2 regions of the Pseudoalteromonas sp. DY56-GL22 genome follow, and region 2 is predicted to be linked to the other one. Evidence: predicted binding sites of a transcription regulator. Region 2 holds the regulator's gene; the other holds the start of a gene.
What was found. The regulator NrdR, encoded in region 2, represses ribonucleotide reductase genes. The targets are predictions, from matches to a motif close to AAACACNANATNTNGTGTTT.
Positions count from the first base shown of each region.

Region 1 (15,893 bases), on a different contig from region 2:
ACCGAAACCGTCTTCGATTGCGTCTAAAGCAACATCTACTTCGTCGCCTACAGCAACTTCTAGTTCACCAGCAGCATTTTTGAATTGCTCAGCAGGGATTGCACTTTCAGATTTAAGACCAGCATCAACAAGTACGATGTTGTTCTCGATTGAGATAACAGTACCTTTAACGATAGAGCCTTGCTCTGCTTCAAAACCCTTAAGGCTTTCTTCAAATAACTGCGCAAAATTTTCTGACATTATACGTCTCTAAATAATTAAATAACCAATTAGCAACCATGCTGCATGGGGTTGTTAAAATAGCACTGGCTTCCTGCCGGCACCTTAATAAATTACTTTTAAGCTTTTGGAAGCTTTCCTGCAAGTACGGCTTCGTCGAGTAAAGTTACAACTTTATCAAACACTTGCATTGCATTAAGCTCGCTAGTATCGAGCTCAATGGCGTCTTCTGCAGGAACAAGCGGCGCAACTTCACGCGTCATATCACGGTGATCGCGAGCTTTTATGTCCTCAAGTAGACCACTTAGTGTAACATCAAGACCGCGTTCGTTCAACTCAGCAAAGCGACGACGAGCGCGCTCTTCAGCTGATGCGGTTAAATAAATCTTCAATGGTGCATCTGGGAACACAACTGTGCCCATGTCACGACCATCGGCAATTAAGCCGCTCTCAGTACGAAACGCACGTTGACGACGTAATAATGCTTCTCTCACCCGTGGTAATGCAGCAATTTTTGATGCCGCAGCACCCACTTCTTCGTTACGAATTGTGGTTGTGACGTCTTCGCCTTCCAAGACAATTTTAGAAGTATGCGTTTGGCTATCGACCAAAAACTGTACATCTAAGTTTGCAGCTAGCGGAACTAGCGCATCTTCATTATCTAGTTCAATTTGATGATGAAGCGCTGCAAGTGACAGCACACGGTAAATCGCTCCACTGTCTAATACATCCCAACCTAATTTCTCGGCTAACAAGCGACAAACAGTTCCTTTACCTGAACCACTTGGGCCATCGATGGTGATTACGGGCATTGATAACGCCTGCATTTATAACCTCCTGCAATGCACACCAAAATAAAACCGCGATATTATACGCCAGTTCTAGAAATAGATCCGCATTTAGAATGTAACTTTTTATATTTTCTTCTGTTTTATTGACTTGAGACAGACTCTAGTACTTTGAAAAACGTTGGAAAAGTTTTGTATGTACACTTAGGATCGTTAATGGTTATCGGCTTTCCGCCAACGGCAACCATTGCAAAACACATGGCAATACGATGATCGTTATAGGTATCAATCGCTACATCGTTAAAAGTGTCTGGTGGTGTAATTTCGATGAAATCTTCACCTTCAACCACTTCTGCACCAACTTTACGAAGCTCAGTCGCCATGGCATATAAACGATCTGTTTCTTTTACACGCCAGTTATAGATATTACGAATTGCTGTTTTACCTTTTGCAAAAAGCGCAACAGTGGCGAGTGTCATTGCCGCATCAGGGATTGCATTGGCATCAATATCGACCGCGTTCAGCTCGCCTTTACGAACCAGCAGCTTTTCATCGTACCAATCGATTTTAGCGCCTACTTGCTCCATCACTTTGGCAAAACCAATATCACCTTGAACAGATGCCGCACCTACCCCGTTAATTTCAATTTCACCACCAGCTATTGCAGCCGCCGCAACAAAATAAGAGGCGCTTGATGCATCACCTTCAACCATAATACGCTCAAGTGCTTGATACTGCTGACAGCCTTTAACGTAAAATGTTTCGTAATTGTCATGGCTTACAGTAACGCCAAAGCGCTTCATTACATCTAGAGTGATATCAATGTAAGGCTTTGATACCAGCGTGCCTTTAATGGTGATTTCTGTATCGCCATTAAATAATGGTGCAGCCATTAGTAACGCTGTTAAAAACTGGCTAGAGATGCTGCCATCAATTGCAACTTTACCACCGTTGATTTTACCGCCTTTTATGGCCAGTGGTGGATAATCTTTATGCTTAAGGTATTCAACATCACCACCGAGTGCTTGCAGTGCATCAACCAAATGACCGATTGGGCGCTCTTCCATACGAGGCTCGCCCACCAGCTGGTACTCGCCTTCTACAGCTGCTAAAACCGCTGTCAGTGGACGATAAGCCGTACCGGCATTACCTAAAAATAAAGGCTCGCTCGGATTTTTAAATTTACCTGCAACACCCTCTACGGTGGCCACTGTTTTATCTTCATTAAGCGATACATTTACACCTAAAAGATTTAATGCGCCTAGCATGTGACGAATATCATCACTATCTAATAGGTTTTCAACAACCGTTGTGCCCTCTGCTAAAGCAGCTAGTAACAAAATACGGTTTGATAAGCTTTTTGAGCCTGGCAGTGTCACACTACCATTTACCTTTGTAATCGGTTCAAGACGAAGCTGTTCCATAATTAGCTGTTCTCCTTGGCGAATTTTTCCATAAAATTAACCAAGGCTTGAACACCTTCAAGTGGCATCGCATTATAAATGCTTGCGCGCATACCACCGACAATACGGTGACCTTCAAGGGCTAATAAGCCTGCTTCTTTTGATTCACTTATGAATTTATCATTCAATGATTCATCATTTAACCAAAACGGAACGTTCATGCGCGAACGGCAATGCTTAGCAACTTTGTTGCTGTAAAAACCTGAGCTATCAATGTAGCTGTAAAGAAGTTCTGCTTTTGCGATGTTTTGTTCTTCCATCGCTTTAACGCCGCCGTTTGCTTCAAGCCATTCAAATACTTCAGCAGCTAAGTACCACGCAAATGTCGGTGGGGTGTTATACATGCTGCCTTGTTTTGCTTCTAATGCGTAATCAAGAATACCTGGCTTGGCAAGACCTTCACGCTCAAGAAGTGTTTTGCGAATAATAACAATCGATAAACCAGACGGGCCGATATTCTTTTGTGCGCCAGCGTAAATAAGATCAAACTGATTTACGTCAAACTCGCGCGATAAAATAGTCGATGACATATCAGCCACAATCGGTGCTGATGGGTGTGATGGTACGTCAAAAATTTCAATGCCATCGACGGTTTCATTCGGACAATAGTGAATGTAAGACGCATCAGCAGGTAATTCCCAGCTGCTTGCTGGTTTTATAGAGAACTGGCCATTTTGCTGCTCATCATCACGTACATTGATGCTTTCAACTGCAGTGAATTTTGCCGCTTCTGAAGTAGCCCCTTTAGACCACACACCGTTTTCACAGTACACGGCTGGCTTATCATCAAGGTGAAGATTCAGTGGCACAGCACTGAATTGACCACGGCCACCGCCGTGCATAAATAACACTTCAAACTCATCGCTAATATTCATTAAACGACGCAGGCTTGCTTCACATTTAGTGGTAAGCGCTAAAAAGTCGCTGCTGCGATGGCTAATTTCCATCACAGAGACACCTAAACCTTGCCAATCTATAAATTCTTTTTGTGCTTTTTGCATAACTGCCGGCGGTAGCATTGCCGGTCCTGCACAAAAATTATACTTAGTCATTACTTTGCCTCATTCCAGTAATTATAGTGCGGATAAAAAAAGCGGCCGAAGCCGCTTTTTAAATCAATGTTATTCTGAAGGTGGGTTATCACCCGTTTCTTCAGTATTGGTATCGACTACTTCAACGGCCTCGCCTTCGATGGCTTCTAGCTCATCAACTTCGATTTCTTCGATACGTTGTAAACCAACTACTTGCTCTTCGTCAATAGTTCGTATCAAAATAACGCCTTGAGTATTACGACCAACCGTAGAAACCTCGTTTACACGGGTACGTACTAAGGTACCGCGATTCGAGATAATCATGATTTCGTCGTTATCGTCAACTTGTACTGCACCAACCACAGCGCCATTACGTTCGCTTACTTTGATTGATACAACACCTTGTGTTGCACGGCTCTTCGATGGGTAGTCTTCAAGTGCTGTACGCTTACCGTAACCGTTTTCTGTCACAGTTAGGATTGCGCCATCTGACTTAGGTACGATTAACGACACAACGCGTTGGTCGTCAGCCATCTTAATACCACGAACACCTGTTGCTGTACGACCCATTGGACGTACACCTTTGAAGCGGATTTCTGGGTTACCGTTTTCGTCTAGAACTGGGTTACCGTTTTCATCAACAACTGCTGACTCTTCTGCTTCTTTAAAGCGAACAACTTTACCAGCATCAGTGAATAGCATGATTTCATTCGTGCCATCAGTGATATCAACACCAATTAGGCTATCGCCTTCATTTAGGTTAACTGCGATGATACCGCTCGCACGTTGACGGCTGTATGCTGTAAGTGGTGTTTTCTTAACTGTACCAAACGCAGTTGCCATGAAGATGTATTTATCTTCTTCGTACTCACGTACTGGTAAGATAGCAGTAATACGCTCATCAGCTTCAAGAGGTAATAAGTTAACAATTGGCTTACCACGCGCTGCACGGCTTGCTAATGGTAACTGATATACTTTCAACCAGTATAAGCGACCTGCTGTTGAGAAACATAAGATTGTATCGTGGGTGTTAGCAACTAATAGACGTTCGATGAAGTCTTCATCTTTCATCTTCGTTGCTGACTTACCTTTACCACCACGACGCTGTGCTTCGTAATCTGATAGTGGTTGATACTTAACGTAACCTTCGTGAGAAAGCGTTACAACAACGTCTTCTTCATTGATTAGGTCTTCAAGGCTAATATCGTGAGCTGCTGCACTGATTTCAGTGCGACGTTCGTCACCATATTGCTCTTTAATTTCTACTAGCTCATCGCGGATAACTTCCATTAGACGCTCTGGGCTTGAAAGAATATGTAAAAGCTCAGCAATTAGATCAAGAAGTGTTTGATACTCGTCTAAGATCTTCTCATGCTCAAGACCTGTCAGTTTATGTAAACGTAAGTCTAGAATTGCTTGTGCTTGTTGCTCAGATAAATAGTACTGACCATCACGGATACCTAAATCAGCCGCTAACCAATCAGGACGTGCAACGTTATCTTCACCTGCTTTTTCAAGCATTGCTTTAACAGTGCCTAGTTCCCAAGAACGTGCTGTTAGTGCCGCTTTTGCTTCTGCTGGTGTTGGTGACTTACGAATAAGTTCGATAATTGGGTCGATATTCGCAAGGGCAATCGCTAAACCTTCAAGCGTGTGAGCACGGTCACGGGCTTTACGTAAATCGAATACTGTACGACGTGTAACAACTTCACGGCGGTGTACGATAAACGCTTCAAGCATTTCTTTAAGGTTGAAACACTTAGGTTGGTTGTTATCAAGTGCAACCATGTTCATACCAAACACAGTTTGTAACTGAGTTTGTGCATATAGGTTGTTTAAGATTACTTCACCAACATCACCACGTTTGATTTCGATAACGATTCGCATACCGTCTTTATCTGATTCATCACGTAGTGCACTAATACCTTCAATCTTCTTATCTTTAACAAGCTCTGCGATCTTTTCGATTAGGCGTGCTTTGTTAACTTGATAAGGGATTTCGTGAACGATGATTGTTTCACGACCGGTTTTTTCGTCAACTTCGATTTCAGCGCGAGCGCGGATATATACTTTACCACGACCGGTTAAGTACGCTTGCTCAATGCCTTTTTTACCATTGATAATCGCCGCAGTCGGGAAATCCGGACCTGGGATATATTCAATAAGGTCAGCAATTGACATATCAGGGTTTTGAATAAGCGCTAAACAACCATTGATAACTTCTGTTAAGTTATGAGGTGGAATGTTCGTCGCCATACCAACCGCGATACCCGAAGAACCATTTACTAATAAGTTAGGTACTTTTGTAGGTAATACATCAGGAATTTGCTCAGTACCATCATAGTTCGGTACGTAATCAACCGTTTCTTTTTCTAAATCAGCTAATAATTCATGTGACATTTTCGCCATACGGACTTCCGTATAACGCATTGCTGCCGCAGAGTCACCGTCAACAGAACCAAAGTTACCTTGGCCGTCAACAAGCATGTAGCGTAATGAGAAAGGCTGCGCCATACGAACGATGGTGTCATATACCGCGCTGTCGCCATGTGGGTGGTACTTACCGATTACATCACCAACAACACGTGCTGATTTCTTGTAAGGTTTATTCCAATCATTATTGAGTTCGTTCATTGCGAATAAAACGCGGCGGTGAACTGGCTTTAAGCCGTCACGTACGTCTGGCAATGCACGTCCTACGATTACACTCATCGCGTAATCAAGGTAGGAATTTTTTAATTCATCTTCAATATTGACTGGCAGAATTTCATTGGCGAGATCAGTCATTTGATTTCACATTCCTTCAGTATTGACTCATTAAGAGGCAAACCGCCGTCTTAAGAGCTTTAGTTATTATTTCCAGACCATGCTATCACAATTTATTTAGATTTACAGGCGCTAAATCTTTGCGATTTATTAATTTCCCCCTATATAATGGCCTCAGATTAACGAGGAAGTTTTTTATGACCGAGCATCAAAATGTAGATAATGCAGAAATTGCAAAGTTTGAAGCCATCGCAGAACGTTGGTGGGACCGCGACGGAGAGTTCAAACCCCTTCATGAAATAAATCCTCTACGTTTGGATTTTGTCGCTGATAAAGTAGGCGGCTTATTTGATAAGGAAACCTTAGATGTTGGCTGTGGTGGCGGCATCTTAAGTGAAAGTATGGCGCGTATGGGCGCTAAAGTAACCGGTATCGATATGGGCCAAGAGCCACTTACCGTTGCTAAGTTACATAGTTTAGAAACAGGCGTACCTGTTGATTATATAAAAGTACCTGCAGAGCAATTCGCTGCTGAGCACCCTGCTCGCTTTGATGTAGTGACTTGTATGGAAATGCTTGAGCATGTTCCAGACCCTGCTTCTATTATTCGTGCTGTAGCAGACCTTGCTAAACCGGGCGCTGATGTGTTCTTTTCAACATTAAATAAAACACCAAAAGCCTACTTGTTTGCTATTGTCGGTGCTGAAAAGCTTTTAAAGATGGTGCCTGAAGGTACGCATGACCATAAAAAGTTTATCAAACCTGCGCAGCTTATTGCATGGGCAGAAGAAGCAGGATTAAAAGTACGCGCCAGTACCGGCCTTCACTATAACCCGTTTTCTAAGCAGTACAGCTTAAATGATGATGTAAGTGTTAATTACATCCTGCACTTTGAGAAACTAGTCTAATGAGTGGTGTGCAAGCACCCTCTATCGATTTTGATGCGTTTATCTTTGATTTAGATGGCACACTACTCGATACCGCGGATGACTTAGGTGGTGCATTAAACCGCGTGTTAGCAGACGCCAATGTGGCGCCTGTTGCTGAGCATGTTTATCGCCCTGCTGCGTCTAACGGTGCAAATGCATTATTAGAAGTAGGGTTTGGGGATAATTGGCCCGAACTTGAACAACTCGCCTTGCGCCAAAAGCTTCTTGACTATTACGCCGAGGATATTGCTGTGCACAGTAAATGCTTCAACGGCATCGAACAGCTTTTAATTGCACTTGAGCAAAACAATATTAAGTGGGGCATTATGACTAATAAGCCCGGCTTTTTAACTGAGCCCTTAGTGCAGGCTATTCCCTCCTTGCGTGATGCAAAAGCAGTTGTGAGTGGCGATACATTAGCTGTGTCAAAACCATCACCGGATCCACTATTACACACTGCTGAGATCTTAGATGTTGATCCGAGCCGTTGTTTATACATCGGTGATGCTGAACGTGATATTCAAGCTGCAAAAGCGGCCAATATGTACAGCGCAACAGCGTTATGGGGTTATATACCCAGTATAGACGCTGCACTTGGCTGGCAAGCGGATTTCAATTGGCAAACGCCGATTGATGGTTTAAACCATATATAGTGTTATTTGATAATTGAAACACCATATATTGTGATTTGATTTACTTTTGAGCATTCATTGATGATAAAAAAATCAGTCAAAATTTATTTTTCAAAACGGTAAATTTTCTGGATCTTTTGTTGATTTCTACAAATTTCGTCGTCTATGAATGTTCAAAGGTTAATGGTTACTAACACAATGCGCTTATCCAATAGTTATCCACAAATTGGGGCAATTCTATCCCTTGCAAAACAACTCAGACCACACTATCTTGTGATCTGCAATTTAAACAACACCAGATATTGTGGCTAAATGTTATTCAATTAGTTTATCTTGGTGTTGAATAATAATAATTACATTAAAGAATACCTTTGTCTTACAACTAAAATTTCCCAAGGAATACAGGCAAAACTATGAACCAACAGCTATCTGTAAGCAAACGTGACGGCCGTAAAGAGTCACTTGATCTAGATAAGATCCATCGCGTGATCGCTTGGGCCGCAGAAGGTCTAGAGAATGTGTCTGTCTCACAAGTTGAATTAAAATCACACATTCAATTTTATGACGGCATTCGTACCGATGACATTCATGAAACAATCATCAAAGCTGCAGCTGATCAGATCTCTAAAGATACGCCTGATTACCAATACCTCGCTGCTCGCTTAGCTGTATTCCATTTACGTAAAAAAGCATATGGTCAATTTGAGCCGCCGCGCTTATACGATCACATCACCAAATTAGTTGAAGACAAGCGTTATGATCAACACCTACTTGTTGATTATACCGAACAAGAAATTGATGACTTAGATGCTTACATCGATCACAACCGTGACTTAAACTTCAGCTACGCTGCTGTAAAGCAACTTGAAGGTAAGTATTTAGTTCAAAACCGTGTTACTGGTGAAATCTACGAAAGTGCACAGTTTTTATATATCTTAGTGGCTGCAAGCTTATTCTCTGATTATCCAAAAGAGACACGCCTTGATTACATCAAGCGTTTTTATGATGCAGTATCTACATTCAAAATTTCATTACCGACACCTATCATGGCAGGTGTACGTACCCCTACACGTCAGTTCAGCTCATGTGTACTTATTGAATGTGGTGATAGCCTAGATTCTATTAATGCAACATCGTCTGCGATAGTTAAATATGTTTCGCAACGTGCAGGTATTGGTATTAATGCCGGTCGCATCCGTGCCCTTGGTAGCCCTATTCGTAACGGCGAAGCGTACCACACAGGTTGTATTCCGTTTTATAAGCACTTCCAAACAGCGGTTAAGAGCTGTTCACAAGGTGGTGTTCGTGGCGGCGCAGCAACGCTGTTCTACCCACTTTGGCACTTAGAAGTTGAAAACCTACTTGTTCTTAAGAACAACCGTGGTGTTGATGATAACCGTGTACGTCACCTTGACTACGGTGTGCAGTTCAACAAATTAATGTATAGCCGTTTAATCAAAGACGATTACATCACATTATTTAGCCCATCAGATGTACCGGGTCTATACGATGCGTTCTTTGAAGATCAAGCGAAGTTTGATGAGCTATACATCAAATACGAGCAAGACGAGTCAATTCGTAAAAAACGTATTAAGGCGATTGAGTTATTCTCAATGTTTGCACAAGAGCGTGCCAGCACAGGTCGTATCTACTTACAAAACGTTGACCACTGTAATACGCACAGCCCATTCATCTCGACTGTGGCACCAATTCGTCAATCTAACTTATGTTTAGAAATTGCATTACCAACTAAGCCACTTAGCAATGTAATGGATGAAGAAGGTGAAATTGCACTTTGTACGCTGTCGGCGTTTAACTTAGGTGCAATTGAGTCACTTGACGAATTAGAAGAACTTGCTGAACTTGCAGTACGTGCCCTTGATAACTTACTTGATTTCCAAGACTACCCTGTTCCTGCGGCTAAAAACGCGACTATGGGTCGTCGTACGCTAGGTATTGGTGTTATTAACTACGCATACTACTTAGCGAAAAATGGTAAGCGTTACTCAGATGGCAGCGCAAATGCCCTAACTCACAAAACATTTGAAGCAATTCAGTATTACCTAATGAAAGCATCAAATGAGTTAGCGAAAGAACGTGGTGCGTGTCCTAAATTTAACGAGACAACGTATTCTCAAGGCATTATGCCAACAGATACTTACAAACGTGACCTAGATCAGTTCTGTGATGAGCCTCTTCACTTAGATTGGGATTCATTACGCGAAAGCATTAAAGAGCACGGTATGCGTAACTCAACGCTATCTGCCCTTATGCCTTCAGAGACATCATCGCAAATCTCTAACGCGACAAATGGTATCGAGCCACCACGTGGTCATATCAGCGTTAAAGCAAGTAAAGATGGTATCTTAAAGCAAGTAGTGCCAGATTATGAAAATCTGAAAGATAACTACGAGCTACTGTGGGATATTCCTTCAAACGATGGGTACCTACAACTTGTTGGTATTATGCAAAAGTTCGTTGACCAAACGATCTCTGCAAACACTAACTATGATCCATCTAAGTACGAAGGCGGTAAAGTACCTATGAAGGTGCTATTAAAAGACCTACTGACTGCGTATAAACTTGGTGTTAAAACCCTGTACTATCACAACACACGTGATGGTGCATCAGACTCTCAAGATGAGTTAACACCAGAGGTAGAAGATGACGGTTGTGCAGGCGGCGCTTGTAAAATCTAATTAAATTAATAACATAACAAAAGCGGGCTCATTAGCCCGCTTTGTCCTGACTGTTTTTTGAGAAATCACTATGTCATATACAACTTTTAGCCGAAATCATAATAACCAATTACAAGAACCGATGTTTTTCGGCCAAACGGTAAACGTGTCACGTTACGACCAACAAAAGTACCCTATCTTCGAAAAGCTAATTGAAAAGCAACTTTCGTTCTTTTGGCGTCCTGAAGAAGTTGATGTAAGTAAAGACCGTCTTGACTTCCAAGCGTTACCAGAGCACGAAAAGCACATCTTTTTAAGCAACTTAAAATATCAAACGCTACTTGATAGTGTGCAAGGTCGTTCACCTAACGTTGCGTTACTACCTATTGTGTCTATTCCTGAGCTAGAAACTTGGATTGAAACATGGGCGTTTAGTGAAACCATTCACAGCCGTTCATACACACACATTATCCGTAACGTTACGCAATCTCCTGAACTTATCTTTGACGATATCGTAAGCAACGAGAAAATCAGTGAGCGTGCTGATGCGGTAACTAAGTATTACGATGATTTAATAAACATGATTTCTGTTTACAACCTATATGGTGAAGGTAAACATGTGATCAATGGTGAAGAAGTTAAAGTCAGCTTATTTGACCTTAAAAAGCAACTTTACCTAGCAATGATGTCGGTTAACATCCTAGAAGCGATTCGTTTCTATGTAAGCTTTGCTTGTTCATTTGCTTTCGCTGAGCGTGAATTAATGGAAGGTAATGCAAAAATCATCAAGCTAATCGCCCGTGATGAAGCGTTACACCTATCTGGTACACAGCACATCTTGAACATTATGCAAGAAGGTAAAGACGACCCAGAAATGGCAATCGTTGCAGCACAATGTCGTGAAGAAGCGATCCAGATGTTTAAAGAGGCCGCTGAACAAGAAAAAGATTGGGCAGAATACCTGTTCAAAGATGGTTCTATGATTGGCCTTAACAAAGATATCTTATGCCAATACGTTGAATACATCACTAATGCACGTATGACTGCGGTAGGCCTACCTGCACAGTTCGAAAGTAAGAGTAACCCTATTCCGTGGATCAACTCTTGGTTAGTATCAGACAATGTTCAAGTTGCTCCACAAGAAGCTGAAATCAGCTCTTACCTTGTTGGTCAAATTGACTCTCAAGTTGATGCATCTGACTTTGGTGACTTCGACCTGTAATGAGCTCAAACAACACTGCAGAGGTTATCCTTGCAGGAACAGACAGCCAGAATCTTGAATTTGATTCTGGCTGTTCATCTCTCCTTGAATGCCTAGAACTAAATAAAATAGATGTCCCCTACCAATGCCGTGAAGGTTATTGTGGCGCATGCCGTGCAAAATTAGTCGAAGGTGATGTGAGCTACAATCAAGAACCGCTTGCGTTCGTTCGAACAGGCGAAGTATTGCTGTGTTGTAGTAAACCCAATGGGAAAGTAAAAATTGAACTTTAATGCCAAATAAGCTCACTGGTTTGGTAGAAATTTTCTTTATCTGACACACTCACCATTTGCTGATCAATCGTAACATCCCACTGTAAGTTTTTAGTTAGATGACCCGCTAATTCCTCAATGAAATTGTTATCAAACGCAATTAAATGACCATTATTGATAAGTTCTAACTGGTGTTCATTTTCTTTAAGCCAGTCGTTGTTTAAGGTTGTCACAACCCATAGTTCATCAACCCGCTTCGCGATTTTGTTGAGCTGCACAATATCTGGTTGGTCAACAGCAAGCCATGTTTGATAATGGTCATCAAGTGCTTTTATTGACACATCTGGTTCAGCATGACTGAACCTTGCATTCAATATGGCTGTTTCGTTGTGTGAAAATAAGCAATAACTTAAAAGCTTAAGTACAAAGTGTTGATAGCTTTCACGACGGTCACATGCAGTAGTAAACACCTCTTTATGATTACGATGCTCTCTTAAATCAGCAATTGTAAAATTTGCTTTGAATACCCTATTTTTATCAGACATAAGATTTGGCCATCTCAGTGTAACAGTCTAAGTATAGTGTATGGTGTTAAAATCGCGACTTAGGGTTAAGGTATAGGTAAAGTTATAGTATAACGTTATTGCAGTTAAAAAATTGCGGTGTTATATTATAACGCAACACTCAACAACAAACTTAGAAGTAGTAATGATGAAACAAGTTTCAATTCTTTCTAGTGCTGTTGCCGCTGCGCTGTTTTCTCAATCAACAATGGCTGCTGTGATCACAGGTCAAGTATTAGATAAAAACCAACAACCTATCAGCAATGCTGAAATACATGTACACGGCAAATCACAAAGCGTTGTGACTGACAAACAAGGTCAGTTTAAAATTGATGTAGACAATAAAGGTCAGCTTCACATCAGTAAGAACAATTTCATCGATAAGCGTGTTGCTATTAATGGCGAAGACCAAAATGTTGTGGTTACGCTTACACCAACATCAGTTGAAACTGTTGTTGTTTATGCATCAGCACTTCATAAAAATAGTCTTGAAATGATTTCGCCTGTGAATGTTTTAGCCGGTGATGAGTTAAAAGACAAAGCAAAACCGACATTAGGTGAAACACTAAAAGCTTTACCGGGCGTTAATGCTAGCTACTTTGGCCCAGTTTCATCAAGCCCTATTATTCGTGGTTTAGATGGCCCGCGTGTGAAGATCACCCAAAATGGCCTTGATAGCAGTGATGCATCACGTATTGGCCCTGACCACGCAACATCAAATGACAGTTTAGCAGCAGAGCAAATCGAAGTACTTCGCGGCCCAGCTACCCTACTTTATGGTTCTGGCGCTATCGGTGGTGTGGTGAACGTTGTTGATAACCGTATTCCTACCGATAACATCGAGTCTTTAACCGGTGCTGCTCAATACACTCACGATACAGTATCAAATACCAACACCTATGCTGCAAAACTTGAAACCGGTAATGATGGTTTCAACTTCCATTTCGATGGAACAAAGCGCAAAGGTCACGATTACGACACGCCAAACTTTGAGCTTCCTGAGGAACATGAAGAGCACGAGGAGCATGAAGGTGAAGAGCATGAAGAACACGAAACTGCTAATAGCGTAGAAAACACCTTTATCGGTAGCCAAACAGTTAACTTTGGTACTAGTTACGTGGGCGATCACCTAACGCTAGGTGTGTCATACGGCCGCATCGAAACAGATTACGGTATTCCTGCTCATGAGCATCATCATCATGAAGAAGAAGAGGAAGATCATGATGAACATGAAGGTGAAGAGCATGAAGAATCAGTATTTGCACAGTTAGAGCAAGACCGCTGGCAAGGTTACATGAGCTATGCACTTCATGATAACTGGATTGAAAATATCTCACTACGTGTTGGCTACACAGACTACAAACACGCTGAAATTGAAGATGGTGCAGTGGGCACCGTGTTTACAAACAAAACAACCGAAGCACGTGCAACCGTTGAGCACAAGTTAGGCCTTTGGCACGGTATGGCTGGTTATCACTACACTGAGTCTGACTATGATGCAGATGGTGAAGAAGCCTTTACACCGGCAAGCGTAACTAAAACAAACGCGTTATTCGTTCTTGAAGAGCGCCAGTTTGGTGATGTGACCGTTGAGCTAGGTGCACGCCTTGAAGATTATCAAATCGACTCTGCTGTAAGCATGGCTGAGCATCATCACGATCATGAAGAGGAAGAAGAGCACCATGACGAAGAAGAAGCTGAAATCATTAACTATAGTGAAGATTTCACAAACCTGAGCTTATCTGCAGGTGCAATTTGGCAATACCAAGAAGGTCAAAGTGTTGCTTTAAGTGTATCTCGTTCAGAACGTGCGCCACTGAGTGCTGAATTACTATCAAACGGCATTCATATCGCAACAGGTACTTACGAGCTAGGTCTTGGTTATCATATTGAAGATGGCGAAATTCATTTTGAGCCAGAAGATATCGAGCAAGAAACTGCAACGAACTTTGACTTAAGTTTCCGCCGTTTTATTGGTGACTTTGGTTACACAGTTAACTTCTTCTATAACGACATTGAAAACTACTACTACCAGCAAAATACCGGTTTAGTTTTTGATGAAGAGCATGGCTTAGAATCAGCAGCTGATGCAGATGAAGATGCAATGGCGGTTTACCAATTCACAAGTAAAGATGCGAAATTATACGGTATTGAATTTGACGTACACTATCAAGTGACGCCAAGTGCGCTAGTGAAAGTGTTTGGTGATTCAACAACGGCTAAGCTAAAAGATGATAAGGGTTATTTACCGCGTATTCCGGCTAATAAACTGGGGTCTGAATTACAGTACACAGTGTCTGATTGGAAGTTTAGCCTAACCGGTACTCATTATTTTGAGCAATCTGATATTACTGCTTACGAGACAAAAACTGACGGTTATACCCTATTTGATGCATCAGCTAACTACCAACTTGACTTAGGTCCTGTTGATACACAGCTTTACATTAATGTTGACAACTTAACCGATGAACTTGGTTTCGTACACAGCTCATTCATTAAAGAAAAAGCACCACTACCTGGTCGTAACTTCAGCTTGGGTATTCGCGGTTATTTCTAATCGCTTTTAATAGTTATAAAAAAACCCTTTCACTTTTAAAGTGAAAGGGTTTTTTATTAAGCATAGAAACTTAACAAAGTTAGCTATTAGCCCTTTTGTTCAATCTTCGCCCATGAATCACGAAGACCAACAGTTTGATTGAATACTAATGTTTCTGCTTTGCTATCACGACAGAAGTAACCTGTACGCTCAAACTGGAAGCCCTGCTCTGCTTGTGCATTTGCAAGTGACGGCTCAACTTTCGCATTTTCAAGAACCACAAGTGATTCAGGGTTTAGTGTTGCGTTAAAGTCTTCTGCTGCCGCTGGGTTTGGCACGTTAAATAAACGGTCGTATAAACGAACTTCAGCTGTGATAGATTCACTCGCTGATACCCAGTGAATTACACCTTTAACCTTACGGCCATCACTTGGGTTTTTACCCAAAGTTTCAGGATCGTAAGAGCAGAAGATAGTTGTAATTTCGCCGTTTTCGTCTTTTTCAACGCGCTCAGCTTTAATTACATAAGCACCACGTAAACGTACTTCTTTATCAAGAACTAAACGCTTAAACTTATTGTTTGCTTCTTCACGGAAGTCTTCACGCTCGATATAAAGTTCACGAGTGAAGGGTACGTCACGGCGACCCATCTCTTCTTTATTCGGGTGATTAGCAACAGACAAGGTTTCTACTTTATCTGCGTCATAGTTTTCGATAACAATCTTCACAGGGTCAAGAACAGCCATTGCACGAGGTGCATGCTCATTTAGGTCTTCACGGATACAAGCTTCTAGCATACCCATTTCAACCATGTT
Region 1 is NZ_JANHZR010000002.1:370,321-386,213, reverse strand. It holds gene rpsA (30S ribosomal protein S1) at 1-240, opposite strand, end outside; gene cmk ((d)CMP kinase) at 339-1,046, opposite strand; gene aroA (3-phosphoshikimate 1-carboxyvinyltransferase) at 1,151-2,431, opposite strand; gene serC (3-phosphoserine/phosphohydroxythreonine transaminase) at 2,434-3,522, opposite strand; gene gyrA (DNA topoisomerase (ATP-hydrolyzing) subunit A) at 3,592-6,288, opposite strand; gene ubiG (bifunctional 2-polyprenyl-6-hydroxyphenol methylase/3-demethylubiquinol 3-O-methyltransferase UbiG) at 6,465-7,175, shown strand; gene NO991_RS05615 (HAD family hydrolase) at 7,175-7,849, shown strand; gene nrdA (class 1a ribonucleoside-diphosphate reductase subunit alpha) at 8,242-10,527, shown strand; gene nrdB (class Ia ribonucleoside-diphosphate reductase subunit beta) at 10,598-11,728, shown strand; gene yfaE (class I ribonucleotide reductase maintenance protein YfaE) at 11,728-12,000, shown strand; gene NO991_RS05595 (YaeQ family protein) at 11,997-12,524, opposite strand; gene NO991_RS05590 (TonB-dependent receptor) at 12,691-15,099, shown strand; gene glnS (glutamine--tRNA ligase) at 15,186-15,893, opposite strand, start outside.
Region 1: a site for NrdR is predicted at 8,119-8,138, ahead of nrdA (class 1a ribonucleoside-diphosphate reductase subunit alpha). Genes of this name have one in related genera too.

Region 2 (15,893 bases):
AGTAAGTAAGCTAGTGCTTTGCTTGGCGTCATTAATAAACTCTTCAAGCGCTTTTGGTGATAGGGTTTTTTCTTTGTATGCCGCTTCAATCTGATCTAAACGTTCTTGTAAAAATGAAGTCGCAGTCACACCAATCCCGATTGGTGTATTTACATCATGGGTAATACCTGCAACTAAGCCGCCTAAAGCAGCCATTTTCTCGGAGCCGACTAGGCGCTCCTGTGCTAAGTTCAACTCATCAACATAGCGCTGTAACTCAGTTTGCTTGGTTATGAGTTCTTGTTCAGTTTGTTTACGAAGGTCTATCTCTTCAGTCAGTGTTAGCTTTTGTTTTTCTAATTCATATTTCTGTTGCTGCAAATCCATCATCGCTTGGCTAAGGTTAGATGTTTTGCGCGCGACTTCTTGCTCTAACTGTAAATTATGTTGGTCGAGTTTTTCATTACTAAGTACAAGCTCTTTCTGAGTATGTTCCAGTTCTTCTCGGTAGAGAACAACTTTATCTATTAAACGGTTAAAAGATTCTTCCATTACTTTTAATTCGTTGTGTTCAGTTGTGTGGATCTCGATATGGCGGCCTTCTAAATCGTTTAGTTCAAGATCTTCAATTTGTTCTGTAAATTGCGCAAGTGGTTCAGTTAAGCGTTTTCTAAATGCTAATAAGAAAAGTATGATCAAAAAGGTGGTTTTGATCATTGCGTTACCGATTAGAAAATAAATAGAGATCATGATGCGGCTAAATACCACTTCTCGGCTTGAGAATAAGGTTACATCGCCTACTTGAGTTGTTTTACCCGAAAACTCAAAAATAAGCGGAAATGTATAGCCGAATAAACCGGATGGTGTATCTTCAATTATCGCTTCTTCTTGCACTAACTGCTGGCTATATAGCTCGTGAATATCTAATGAGCGACCTAATTGTGAGAGTACCTCGCCACTATCATCGCGCACAATAATGCCTTCGATCATAGGGATTGCGAGTAAGCCTTCAGCTGTTGTGATGGTTTGTTTATCGTTAAGTTCCCAAATTGCACGGGTTAAACTACGGCTAAATGTTTTTTGTAAAGTGGTTAATTCGTCACGAATGTAATCTTTAGTGTTTACATATTCAGCAATAACCTGCCCACAGGTCACTACAAAAGTGAGTAAGAAGTAGACCGAGAGCACATTTGTTAACAATTCTTTTGATAGGCTTTTCTGTAACATAGAATACCCATAGCTCCTTGGTTACATTTGTAATACATTCAATTAGTTCTAAAGTTAGCTAATAAACGGTTAAAAATAAATAAATAAATCCTTTTTTACTGGAGTATTTATAAATTGTTACTATTTTTTAAAAAAACTTAACCTTACTGCACCAATAAAAGTGTGTTATAAATTTCGCTCGTCTTTTACTTTAGCCTTTTTAGATGTTGTATTTGCTACAGCGAAGATTTTTATATTCATGAATAACCCTAATTTTTCAATACTGGTTTGTGATGATTCAAGTATAGCTCGCAAACAAGTAGTTCGGTGCTTAGGTAACTGTTTAAGCGCTGATATTCAACAAGCAACCAATGGTCGAGAAGCACTTGCTTTACTACGCGAGCAAAACTTTGATCTATTGTGTTTGGATTTAACTATGCCAGAGCTAGATGGTGTTGCTGTACTTGAAACGATCAAAGCAGAGAAAATAGAGTGCTTTGTTATAGTGATTTCAGCTGATATTCAAGCGCAAATGAAGCAAAAAGTAGTTAGTTTGGGAGCCATTGATTTCATCGATAAGCCAATAGATATTGTTCGACTGAAAGCAACTTTGCATAAATTTGGTATTCATTAATCTTTTGTATAACAAAAGTGCATAATTTATCTTTTCTTTAAGGGTTGACAGCTTGGCTACATTTAAGGCAGTCTAAAGGCTATGAAAACATTTAATCACGCAACGACCATTATTATTACAACCATCATCCTTACGGGATAGTGGCATAGGTCGGTGCAACAAATTTATAGGCCTGTGTTCACTAGAACACAGGCCTTTTTCGTTTATGGAATGAGGAAACATAAATAATGCGAGTATTAAAATTTGGTGGGTCGTCCTTGGCCGACTACGCATGTTTGCAACAGGTAGCTCAGTTAGTCAAAGAAGAATTACGCGATGAAATGCTGTTAGTGCTGTCAGCACCAGGTGGCATGACAGATTCATTAGTAGCATTAGCAAGCGCTGCAGAGCAGGGGCAAGATTTTAGTGAGTTATGGCAAGCATTGGTTGCGCGCTGTGAACAATTAAAAGCTGCTGTTGAAGCTGACTTTGGTCAGGTAGTGAATTGGCCTGATTTAAACGAACTTAAGAATAAACTGGATGGTGTTGCACTTTTGAAGTGTTGCCCAGACCAAGTACGTGCTTATGCAATTAGTTTTGGTGAGCGCGTTAGTGTTGCCTTGATGGAGTGTATGCTTAACGAAAGTAATGCTCGTTATTTAGAAGCAACAGACTGTATAGCTTCAGTGGGTGGCTACATTGATGCTGAAGCTGACTTGACCGCAAGTAAGTTACGTTTTCAAGCTGCATTAAAAGCGGCACCGAGCACAATTTATATCATGCCGGGTTTCACTGCTGCCAATGAGCAGGGGGAACTAACAACACTTGGTCGCAATGGTTCAGATTACTCAGCAGCTATTGCGGCAGCATGCCTAGAAGCTGATGTATGCCAGATCTGGACTGATGTTGACGGTGTTTACAATGCTGACCCGCGTTATATCAAAAAAGCATCTAAGGTTGATTCGTTATCTTATAAAGAAGCAATGGAGCTGTCTTACTTTGGTGCGAAAGTATTACACCCGAAAACGATTTTACCTTGTGCTAAAGCAGGCGTGCCGTGCGAGATCAAAAATACTCATAACCCACGTGCAGAAGGTTCAGTGATTAGTAACGACAGTGTGTCGAACGAGCCTGTTAAAGCGCTATCAAGTTTACAAAACCTCGCTATGTTAACGGTGTCTGGCCCAGGTATGAAAGGCAAAGTGGGTATGGCATCAAAAGTATTTAATGCATTGGCGCATGACAATGTGTCAATTGTACTAATCACACAATCTTCGTGTGAATTTAGTATCAGTTTCTGTGTGCATGAGAGCGACCTATCACTTGCTCTAGAAGCATTACAAACTGCTTTCGAATTAGAATCACAAGCCGGTTTAATCGAACCAGTTCAAGTACAGCGTAACCTTGCGATTGTAACCCTAGTTGGTGATAACATGCGTGCGCACAAAGGCTTAGCAGCTAAGTTCTTTGCTTCATTAGCTCAAGCGCAGGTTAACATTGTTGCTATTGCACAAGACTCGACTGAGAGTGCTATTTCAGCGGTTATCGATGGTGAACTATGCAACGACGCAGTGAAAGTGTGCCATGAGAACTTCTTTACTCACATTCCTTCAATCGATGTGTTTTTACTTGGCTGTGGCTTAGTAGGTCAAGAACTTATCCAGCAGTTAAAGCGTCAACAAGCATGGCTTGAAAAACGTAATATTAAACTGAACTTGTACGGTGTTGCTAATTCAAGGCAGCTTTATCTAGATAGCGAAGGCATTGCTTTTGATGGTTGGCAAGACAAATTAGCCGTGTCAGAGCAGGCATTTGATTTAAATTTGGTCGAGCAATTTGTTAAACAAAACCATTTAATTAACCCTGTGATCGTAGATTGTAGCTCAGCCGATAAGCTTGCTGGGCAATATGTTGATTTCTTGAATGCCGGTTTCCACGTTGTTGCGGCAAACAAAAAGGCCAATACTAGCTCGTATGCTTACTACCAAGATTTAGTTGCAGCGACACAGAAGAATAATCGTAAGTTTTTATACGAAACAAACGTAGGTGCAGGCTTACCAGTACTTGATAACCTGAAATCACTCTTTGGTGCCGGTGATGAACTTATTAAGTTCAGCGGTATCTTGTCGGGTTCATTATCGTATATGTTTGGTGCGCTACAAGATGGTTTATCACTTAGCGAAGCCACGTTAAAAGCAAAAGAAAGTGGTTTTACAGAACCAGATCCGCGTGATGATTTATCAGGCACTGATGTTGCTCGAAAACTACTGATCATTGCTCGTGAATCGGGTCTTGAGTTAGAACTAAGCGATATCGAAGTTGAATCTGTTTTACCAAAAGGGTTTGCAGAAGGTGATTCTGTAGCAGATTTCATGGCAAAACTACCATCACTTGATGCACAGTTTAACGACCGTATACAAAGTGCTGCAAGCGAAGGTAAAGTACTTCGTTATGTGGGTACTATTGAAAACGGTCAATGTAAAGTAGGCATTGAAGCCGTAGATAGTAACCATGCTCTTTATGATATCCGTGACGGTGAAAATGCACTGGCCATCTTAAGTCAATATTATCAACCTCGTCCGTTTGTTATCCGTGGTTATGGCGCAGGTGCTGAAGTAACGGCTGCAGGTGTATTTGCCGACATTTTAAAAACGTTAACACGTTAGGAGCTGGTCATGATCCGTGTATATGCACCCGCTTCAATCGGGAATTTTGCTGTAGGCTTTGATGCGTTAGGTGCTGCGCTAGCACCAATCGATGGCACCTTATTAGGCGATGTTGTAGAGGTGAGTGCCGCTGAGCAAGATACTTTTGTCTGCTCTGGCGACTATGCCCATAAACTGCCTGCTAATGCTGAAGAAAACTTGGCTTATCAATGCTTAATTCATTTTAAAGAACACGTTGCACCGACTATGCCAGCGGTAAAACTTGAGCTTAAAAAGAACCTACCAATTGGTTCAGGTTTAGGTTCGAGTGCCTGTTCTGTGGTGGCTGCGTTTGCAGCCCTTGATAAGTTCGCTGAAACCAACTTATCTCAAGAGCAACTTATCGAGTTGATGGCTGATTTTGAAGCCATTGTTAGTGGCGGTCGTCATTACGATAACATCACACCCTGTTATTTAGGTGGCTTGCAATTAACTGGTGAACTCATTCCCAACAAGTCAATTTCGTTACCTGTTGATAATCAATGGTATTACGTAGCGGCTTTTCCGGGATTTTCACTGAATACCGCAAAAGCGCGTTCGGTCTTGCCAACGCAATTATCAATGCACGACAGTGTTGAGTTCGCACAGCGACTTTCTGCATTTAGCAGCTTATTGCTTACAGGTCGCTTTGACGCAGCGCTTTCCATTATGAGTGATGAAATCGCTGAGCCACATCGCGCACCGCTCATTCAAGGCTTTGCCGAAGCAAAGAGTGCCTTGCCAGAGCTTGGTGCAGAGATTGTCAGCATTTCTGGTGCGGGCCCAACATTATTTACCGTGTGTAAGAGCCTGGAAGCTGCTAAGCAGTGTGCGGCTTGGCTGAATGATAATTACATCAATGAGCAGGGCTTCTGCCACATCTGCCAACTTGATCAGCTTGGCACACGACAGCTTTAAAGAATTTAAGGAATAAACATGCAATTACATAATTTAAAAGATGAAACACAACAGGTGTCGTTTGTTGAAGCGGTAAAAACGGGTTTAGGGCGTAATCAAGGTGTATTCTTCCCTAATAGCCTTACACCAATTCAAGACATTGATAAGTTACTTGATTTAGACTTTGTGAGCCGTAGCAGTAAGATTTTATCGCACCTGATTGGTGACGAGCTTCCTGCCGATACCGTTGCACAGATGGTGCAAAATGCGTTTAACTTTGATGTGAAGTTAGTTGAAGTAGAAAAAGATATTTATTGCCTTGAATTATTTCATGGCCCAACGCTTGCGTTTAAAGACTTTGGTGGCCGTTTTATGGCTGAGTGTCTTGCGCAATTTAATCAGGGTGAAAAAGTCACGATTTTAACGGCTACATCAGGCGATACAGGGGCTGCAGTTGCCCATGCATTTTATAATAAGCCAAATATCGATGTCGTGATCTTATACCCGAAAGGTAAAATTTCATTAGCGCAGCAAAAGCTATTCACAACGTTAGGCAACAACATTCACTGCTATGCGGTTGATGGTAGCTTTGATGATTGTCAAAGCATGGTAAAACAGGCGTTTTTAGATGATGAAGTGAAACAAAAGCTTGGTCTGAATTCAGCAAATTCAATTAATATCAGCCGTTTAGTTGCACAGGTTTGCTATTACTTTGAAGCGATTGCTCAATTACCAAAAGAGCAGCGTAGTAAAGCGCATATCTCAGTTCCAAGTGGTAACTTTGGTAATGTGTGTGCCGCGATGATCGGTGCTGTGCTTGGTATGCCAGTAGCGAAATTAAGCGCTACAACTAACCAAAACGACACGGTGCCACGTTTCTTACAAAATAAAGAGTGGGCACCGAATGATACGCTTGAGTCACTATCGAACGCGATGGATGTAAGTAAACCGAATAACTGGCCGCGTGTTCAGTTTATGTTGGATAACGAATGGTTTAGTTATAATGACTTTTATTCAAGCTGTGTTGGTGAAGAAGAAACAAAAGAAGTGATGAAAAAAATTCATCAAACCGGTTACATCGCAGAGCCTCATACTGCAATTGCTTATCAGGGCTTGAAAGAAAATCTAGCTGATGGCAGTGCAGGTATCTTTTTAGCGACTGCACACCCAGCTAAATTCAAAGACAGCGTAGAGCAAATTTTAGACATCGAATTGCCTATGCCGAAACCACTAGCAGATGCATTAGCAAAACAGTGTTTAGCTGAAGATATTAAGTTTGATTATCAATTGCTTCGCACTGAGCTGTTTAATAAATTAGCTTAGTGCTTAATAAAGGTATAAAGAGCGGCTAAGCCGCTCTTTTTAATGCAGTCTTTTAATGAAGCCTTTAATGAAGTAACGAATGACTATGTCGGTTTAAAACCCGCATGATAAGAATGACCCCGGCCGAAATACACAGCAAAATACTGATCATCGAGACGAGTTCACTGTGCGTCCATTGCATCAAGGTGAATGCCGAAATAAAAATGATAAAGGGTTTAAATTCATAGTAATAGCGACGTTTTTTTTGTTTAACACGCTGGCTTGAATGATCGGTTCTTCTGGCTTCTGAACGCATCCGCCAAATATTAGCACCTAATAAAAATAAGATTACACCGATGAGAGTTGGCACATAATTATTTGCCAATGCGATACAGCTTATGCCAAGAAAAAAATATCCGTAGGGGACTAATTCGTATATTGGTTTAGCTAACATGTACTTATACCATCCTTGATATTGACTAGTCCTATAAGCTTAGTTTGTCCCTATAAAAACGCAATTTAATCGGGCGGTTTTTCGTTGAAATAACATTTTAAATATCTATGAAATATTTTAAATCTATAAATTTTTATTATGTATCAATAAAAAAATATCATTATTAAAACACTGTGAAATAAATTCAATCCCTGTTTAAATATGTTCATCTTTACAAGATAGGCAAAAGTGCGTTTTAAGCGTACAATACAGCCTTCAAAAAACACCATACACGTTGCCTTAGGAGACCCCATGTTAGAACGTAGCATGAATATTTCGGATTTCGATCCAGAGTTATTTGCAGCCATCACTAAAGAGACGGCTCGTCAAGAAGAGCATATCGAACTGATCGCGTCTGAAAACTATTGTAGCCCACGCGTACTTGAAGCGCAGGGTTCTCAGCTTACCAACAAATACGCTGAAGGTTATCCAGGCAAACGTTACTATGGCGGTTGTGAGCATGTTGATGTTGTTGAGCAATTAGCAATTGACCGTGCAAACGAATTATTCGGCACAGATTACGCTAACGTTCAACCGCATGCGGGCTCACAAGCAAACGCAGCTGTTTTCCAAGCACTTCTTCAGCCGCACGATACAGTACTAGGTATGAGCTTAGCTCATGGCGGTCACTTAACTCACGGTTCACACGTTAACTTTTCTGGTAAAACGTACAATGCAATTCAATACGGCCTAAACGACGAAACAGGCGAAATTGATTATGCTCAAGTTGAAGCTCTTGCATTAGAGCACAAGCCAAAAATGATCATCGCTGGCTTCTCTGCATACTCAGGCGTTGTTGACTGGGCTAAATTCCGTGAAATCGCTGATAAAGTTGGCGCATACTTATTCGTAGATATGGCTCACGTTGCTGGTCTTATCGCAGCGGGTGTATACCCAAGTCCAATCCCTCACGCACACGTTGTTACAACAACAACTCACAAAACATTAGCGGGTCCTCGTGGCGGTCTAATCGTTTCTGCATGTGGTGATGAAGAGATCTACAAAAAACTAAACAGCGCTGTATTCCCTGGCGGTCAAGGTGGTCCTTTATGCCACATCATCGCTGCTAAAGCGGTTGCTTTCAAAGAAGCTTTACAACCAGAATTCAAAGCGTACCAAGCACAAGTTGTTAAGAACGCTCAAGCTATGGTTGAAGTACTGCAAGAGCGTGGCTACAAAGTTGTTTCTGGTAAAACAGACAACCACTTATTCCTTCTAGACCTAATCGATAAAGATATCACAGGTAAAGATGCTGACGCTGCTCTGGGTAACGCTAACATCACTGTAAATAAAAACTCAGTACCAAACGACCCACGTTCACCGTTTGTAACGTCTGGTCTTCGTATTGGTTCTCCGGCTATTACTCGCCGTGGTTTCAAAGAAGCTGAGTCAAAAGAGCTTGCTGGCTGGATCTGTGACGTACTAGACAACATCAACGATGAGTCTGTTCAAGCAGAAGTAAAAGAGAAAGTTAAAGCTATCTGTAAAAAATTACCAGTTTACGCTTAATTACTGGTTAAACCGTAATTAAGATAACAATAGCGTTGTTTTTTGCTATCATAAAGGCCGCTTACTAAGCGGCCTTTTTGTTTTTTATAAACGGAACTAGAACCCTATGCATTGCCCTTTTTGCACCGCAAAAGATACTAAAGTAATTGATTCTCGACTTGTTGGCGGTGGTCACCAAGTGAGACGTCGACGTGAATGTAACGAATGCCATGAGCGCTTTACCACCTTTGAAGGCGCTGAACTTGTGATGCCAAGAGTCATCAAGCAAGACGGTAGCCGCGAACCATTTAACGAAGACAAGTTACTGAATGGCTTGCATCGCGCTTTAGAGAAACGCCCAGTGAGCACTGAGCAGGTCGACGAAGTCGTTAACATCATTAAATCTCAACTTCGTGCTACCGGTGAGCGTGAAATCTCTAGCCATTTAATTGGCGAATGCATCATGGAGTCGCTGAAAAAACTCGACAAAGTAGCCTATGTGCGCTTTGCATCGGTTTATCGTTCATTTGAAGACATTCGCGAGTTTGGAGAAGAAATCGCTCGTTTAGGTGATTAATCATGTCGTTTACAGAACTTGATACTGTTTACATGGCGCGTGCCATTGAGCTTGCTAAACACGGCCGTTTTACTACCACGCCAAACCCGAATGTTGGCTGTGTACTGGTTAAAGATGACGAAATAGTCGGCGAAGGGTTTCATCAAATCGCAGGGCAGGGCCATGCTGAAGTGAATGCGTTGGCTGTAGCTGGCGATAAAGCAAAGGGCGCCACTGCCTATGTCACTTTAGAGCCTTGTAGTCATTATGGACGCACTCCGCCTTGTGCCGAAGGTTTAAAAGCTGCGGGTGTAAGCAAGGTGATTGCTGCTATGGTTGACCCAAACCCTGCGGTAAGTGGTCGCGGCCTGCAGATATTAGCTGACGCTGGTATTAGTGTGGCATCTGGCTTACTTGAGCAACAAGCGCGCGACTTAAACAAAGGCTTTTTAAAGCGTATGGAAACTGGGTTGCCATATGTAACCTGTAAAATGGCGTGTAGTTTAGATGGTAAAACTGCGCTAAATAACGGTCAAAGTAAATGGATAACAGGCCCTCAAGCGCGCCAAGATGTGCAAGCATTTCGTGCGCAAAGCTGCGCTATCTTAACCGGTGCAGACACCGTTATTACTGATAATGCAAAACTTAATGTCCGTGTTGATGAGTTGCCATTTCCCATGCCAACCTCGTTGCCTTTGCGCCAACCAACCCGAATCATTATTGACTCACAAAACAGGTTAACGCCTGAGCTTGCGTTATTCAGCATCGAGAGCCCGGTAATAATTTTTACCACTTCGCTTGATAATCACACCAAGTGGCCTCACTTTGTTAAACACGAAGTGGTGCCAGCAGTTAACAATAAAGTTGATTTATCGGCGGTTTTAAAGCGTCTTGCTGAACTGCAATTTAATCATATTTGGCTCGAAGCGGGGGCAACCCTTGCTGGGGTGTTTGCCGAGCAAGATTTAATTGACGAATATATTGTTTATATTGCCCCTAAGTTAGTAGGTGATATGGGCAAAAGCTTACTAAACTTTGCAGAAGTCACCATGATGAGTGATATCACTGAGCTGACCTTTACTGACACAGTGATGATTGGCGACGATATTCGCTTAACAGCGACAAAAGCAAAGCAAGCCTCAAAAATTGAAAATAAAGAGTAGCACTATGTTTACTGGAATTATTGAAGCAACAGGTAAAATTGTTGAACTAACACAAAAGCAAGGCGATCTAGCTATTCGTATTCAAAGCGCTAATTTGGATATGGAAGACGTCAAGCTCGGTGACAGTATTGCCACCAATGGTGTGTGTTTAACGGTTGTCGCTAAACATAGCGATGGTTTTAGTGCTGACTTATCAAACGAAACAATTAGCTTAACTGGGTTTGCACATTATAAAAAAGGGCAAACAGTTAACCTCGAAAAAGCTATGCAACCGGTTTCTCGCCTAGGTGGGCACTTAGTGTCAGGCCATGTTGATGGTATTGCTACTGTCGAAAGTATTAGTCCTAATGCTCGTGCAACTGAGTATTGGTTAAGTACTGACAATGATTTAATGAAGTACATTCCGTACAAAGGCTCGGTGTGTATTGATGGCATTAGCCTAACCGTCAACGAGGTTGAGCAAAATCGCTTTAAGCTAACGATTGTTCCACATACTGCTGAGCAAACAACGATTGCAGAATTTCAGGTGGGTACTCAGGTGAACTTAGAAGTTGACCAGATTGCTCGCTATTTAGAGCGCCTAATTAAAGGGGCTGAACAACCTTCCCGTTCAGACATATCAATGAGCTTGCTCGCACAAGCTGGCTTTATTAAATAAGCAAAGATACGTCACTATTAATCATACTCTCATGGGCACATTATGAATTTACACAGCGCGCAAGAAATTATCGATGACATTAAAGCCGGTAAAATGGTTATTTTAATGGACGATGAAGACCGAGAAAATGAAGGCGATTTAATTATCGCGGCAGAACATATCAGTGCTGATGCCATCAACTTTATGGCAACACACGGCCGTGGTTTAATTTGTTTAACAATGACACAAGAGCGTTGTCAGCAGTTAGAATTACCACTGATGGTTAAAAATAACGGTGCAGCTTTTTCAACTAACTTCACTATGTCGATTGAAGCGGCGAAAGGCGTAACTACAGGTATTTCAGCAGCCGACCGCGCACGTACTGTACAAGCCGCAATCGCTAAAGGTGCCGTACCGAGCGATATCGTACAGCCAGGGCATATTTTCCCAATTATGGCGCAGCCTGGTGGCGTGTTAACACGTGCTGGTCATACTGAAGCGGGTTGTGATTTAGCACGTTTAGCAGGTCTTGAACCTTCATCTGTGATTGTTGAAATTCTAAATGCAGATGGCACTATGGCCCGTCGCCCAGATCTTGAAGTATTTGCTAAAGAGCATGACTTAAAGATTGGCACTATTGCAGATTTAATTGAATACCGAAACCTAAACGAAACCACCATTGAGCGTGTTGCTAAATGTAAACTACCAACGGATCATGGTGAGTTTGATTTAGTGACCTACAAAGACACAATTGATGGTCAGCTTCACTATGTTTTACAAAAAGGTGAAGTATCGAAAGATGAGCCAACGTTAGTACGAGTTCACTTACAAAGCACCTTTAACGATATTCTATTATCAGATAGAAGTGCTGATCGTAGCTGGGGCTTATCAGATGCTATGGCTTATATCGCTGAGCATAACGGCGTGCTGGTTATTTTAGGTAAACAAGAGTCAACAGAAGATCTAGAAGCAACCGTTAAAGCCTTTGCCGCTGAAGATGCGGGCGAAAATGTCAGTCATCGTAAATTCCAAGGTACCTCGCGTACTGTGGGTGTTGGTTCGCAAATTTTGGCTGATTTAGGTATTGAAAAGATGCGCTTAATGAGCCGTCCTAAGAAGTACCACGCGCTATCTGGTTTCCACTTAGAAGTGGTTGACTATGTTGAGCCTCGCTCTTAATTTGGGAAAATAGATTTACTAGGCTACTTTTATATTTTTGTGGTATTATGCGCCGTAATTTTTGCGCAATCGCAACCGCTTAAACTTATTTTTTAGGGTTATTAAATGAAAATTATTGAAGGTAACAAATACGCACCGGGCAAAAAATTTGCCATTGTCATTTCTCGCTTTAATGACTTTATTGGTAGCAGCCTATTAGCAGGTGCTGTTGATGAGCTTAAGCGCACAGGTGGTGTTTCTGAAGACGACATTACTGTTGTTTACGTACCAGGTGCCGTTGAATTACCTTTAGCAGCGAAACGCGTTGCAGCAAAGAAAGAACACGATGCAATCATCGCTCTAGGTGTCGTGATCAGAGGTGGTACGCCACACTTTGATTTAGTCGCTGGCGAATCAAACAAAGGTCTTGCACAAGTATCTCTTGAGTACGATATCCCGGTTGCATTTGGCGTATTAACCACTGAAAGCATTGAGCAAGCAATTGAGCGCGCAGGTACCAAAATGGGTAATAAAGGCGGCGAAGCTGCTTTAGGTGCGCTTGAAATGGTTAATGTGTTAGACAAAATTTAAGTTTAAGGAATCTCTGTGAAACCAGCAGCAAGACGTAAAGCACGTATCTTAGCACTTCAAGCCGTATACTCTTGGCAGTTAAGCGGCAACCCAATTGCTGATATTGAACAGCAAATGTTAATTGAAAATGATGTGACTAAGATCGACGTCGAATATTTCAAAGACCTAGCACGCGGTGTTGTTGTTAACTGTAAGCAATTAGATGAAATCGTTGCACCACATTTAGCACGCCCAGCTGATGAGTTAGACATGGTCGAAAAAGCAATTTTACGTCTGTCTGGCTATGAGCTGAAATTCCGTGAAGACGTACCTTACAAAGTGGCAATCAATGAAGGCATTGAGCTTGCTAAGATGTTTGGTGCTGAAGACAGCCATAAATTTGTCAACGGTGTACTTGATAAAGCAGTGAAAGAACTGCGTAAGTAAGTAACCCCGTAAAGGAGAGCCGGCTTGGGCCGGCTTTTTTGTGTATGAAGGAATTTGAATTAATCAATCGTTATTTTAAGGGCCGTGGCATTATTCGCCGTGATGTGAACCTAGGTATTGGTGACGATTGTGCCTTAGTAACTGTGCCTGAAAACTGTCAATTGGCGGTAACAACAGATACTTTAGTTGCGGGCGTACACTTTTTTGATGACATCTCTGCCCGTGCTCTTGGGCATCGAGCTTTAGCTGTTAACTTAAGTGATCTTGCGGCAATGGGCGCTGAACCTACGTGGATTTCGGTAGGCCTAACTTTGCCTGAAGCAAATATAGAGTGGCTTGAAGAGTTCACTGAAGGCATGCATGAAATTGCAGAGTACTTCAATGTGCAAATCATTGGTGGTGATACCACTCAAGGTCCTTTAACTATTACGATTTGTGCTAAAGGCATCGTGCCTGAAGGCAAAGCACTGCGCCGTAGCGGTGCTAAAGTGGGCGATTGGATTTATGTAACAGGTCCATTAGGAGATGCTGGTGTAGCCATTGAAGCCCGTAAACAAGGCCTCGATATCGCCCCTGAACACTTAAGCTATTTAAATAATCGTTTTGATTATCCGACGCCACGTGTAGCAGCGGGGCAAGTTTTGCGAGGCGCAGCCTCTTCAGCAATTGATATCTCCGATGGCTTATTAGCTGATTTAGGCCATATTTTAGCGCTATCGCAAGTTAGTGCGGTGATCAATGTTGATAAAGTGCCTGTTTCTGATGCATTAAATTCGTCGATTCCACGTGCTGAGCAATTTGACTATATCTTAAATTACGGTGACGACTATGAGTTGCTGTTTACTGTGCCAGAAAGCAATAAAAGCATGGTTGATATGAAACTGCGCCAATATGGTGTAGAAGCAAGCTGTGTAGGTCAAATTAAAAGTGGCGAAGGTGAGATTGAGCTATTGCTTGACGGCGAAAAGTTTAACTACCAAGGAAAAGGCTTTCAGCACTTTACAAAGGAGCCGGTTTGAGCAGTAACCGTTTATTCAATTTAAAACGCCCACACCAATTTTTTGGTCTGGGTTTTGGCTTAGGCCTTGCCCCTAAAGCGCCAGGCACCTTTGGTACCTTTGCTGCCTTGCCATTTATTTTCACCACAATGTATTTTCCGCTTTGGTTACAAATTGTATTTGCTGTCGTGATCAGCGTGTTTGGTATTTGGGCATGTGGTAAAACAGCAGATGACTTAGGGGTGCATGATCATCCAGCCATTGTTTGGGATGAAGTTGCTGGTTATTATATCACCATGATTGGTGCTGCACTGAGTTGGCAGTCACTGTTGGTTGGTTTTTTATTGTTCCGCTTTTTTGATATCGCTAAACCAGGTCCTATCAGAATTTTAGATAGACGTTTACACGGGGGCTTGGGCATCATGGCTGATGATATTTTAGCAGGTATTTTTTCATTAATTTGTGTTCAAGCCTTGTTTAAAGCAGGCTATTTGCCTTTTTAAACGATGAGTTAAGTGTTACTTGGTGGCAAGTATATGATGCGATTTCTAGTTGTCTGTTTGTTGATGCTTTGCTGCATGCCTGCGTTTGCATCTATTACTGACTATGTCGTCAAACAGTGGAACATCCAAAATGGCTTGCCATCGCAATCATTAAAAAGTATTGCTCAAGATGAGCAAGGCTATATGTGGCTGGGTACTCAGTTTGGCTTAAGCCGCTTTGATGGTAATACGTTCACTAACTTCAATACGCAAAACAGCGACTTCCTGCCAAGTAATGGTATCAATAAATTACTAGTCGATAGCACAGGGTTACTTTGGGTTGGTACCAAGAATGGTTTAGTAACACTTGATCCTAAAACCATGATGTCGCAAACCTTTAACGTTAAAGGTCCGGTGCGCGATATTCTCGAAGATTCCAAAGGCAGTATTTGGATTGCAGCGAATGGCCTTTATTATGTTGCTCGAAATCAAGTCACACTCAATCAAAACTCCGCGTTAATTGTACCGGTCTCGAATGCCACTGCTATTACGCAAATTGTTGGTTCGGTGAGTCAAATGGCATTGTCGCCAGAAGGCATTTGGCTGGTTAATGAGCGTCACTTATTGCGTTTAACTAATACCTCTTCTGATTTTGCGAAATTACGATTAGAGCTGACTGCCAAGGTTTCACTACCTGAACGATTAGCGCAAACCATTATTCATGACATGGCGTGGCTTGAAGGTAACTTGTATCTTGCCTCAGAGCTTGGTGCCTACTTTCTTGATTTAGATGACGAGCTGCGTCCATTCCCACTGCCAAATGCCAGTAACTCTGCCGTTTATAAGTTTATGAGCGACTCCGATGGCGCGCTATGGATCTCTACTTATGGACGCTTATTATTTCGTAATAATTCAGGAGATTGGCAATGGGTTGAACCTAGCCAGCTCGATCAAAGCATTTGGTTTGCCGATATTTTCCGTGACAATCAAAATAACATTTGGCTGGCAAGCTTCAGTGAAGGCTTATGGCTTGCTCACGAAGGGCGTATTGAACGTCACTCAGCTATCTCAAATATGACCGAAGCGGTGATGGCGATTAGCCAAGCACCTGATGGCAAATTATGGGTGGCTAACCGTAGCGGTGTTGGCTACTTCGACTACAACAAGAATTTTGTAAATCAAATTCCGAGTAATCAGTTTGGTCGAGCAGCAGTGCACGA
Region 2 is NZ_JANHZR010000007.1:232,385-248,277, forward strand. It holds gene NO991_RS16135 (sensor histidine kinase) at 1-1,206, opposite strand, end outside; gene NO991_RS16140 (response regulator) at 1,445-1,819, shown strand; gene thrA (bifunctional aspartate kinase/homoserine dehydrogenase I) at 2,047-4,464, shown strand; gene thrB (homoserine kinase) at 4,474-5,400, shown strand; gene thrC (threonine synthase) at 5,419-6,702, shown strand; gene NO991_RS16160 (hypothetical protein) at 6,767-7,135, opposite strand; gene glyA (serine hydroxymethyltransferase) at 7,427-8,683, shown strand; gene nrdR (transcriptional regulator NrdR) at 8,790-9,239, shown strand; gene ribD (bifunctional diaminohydroxyphosphoribosylaminopyrimidine deaminase/5-amino-6-(5-phosphoribosylamino)uracil reductase RibD) at 9,242-10,381, shown strand; gene NO991_RS16180 (riboflavin synthase) at 10,386-11,039, shown strand; gene ribBA (bifunctional 3,4-dihydroxy-2-butanone-4-phosphate synthase/GTP cyclohydrolase II) at 11,082-12,197, shown strand; gene ribE (6,7-dimethyl-8-ribityllumazine synthase) at 12,303-12,767, shown strand; gene nusB (transcription antitermination factor NusB) at 12,783-13,193, shown strand; gene thiL (thiamine-phosphate kinase) at 13,238-14,212, shown strand; gene NO991_RS16205 (phosphatidylglycerophosphatase A) at 14,209-14,694, shown strand; gene NO991_RS16210 (diguanylate cyclase domain-containing protein) at 14,728-15,893, shown strand, end outside.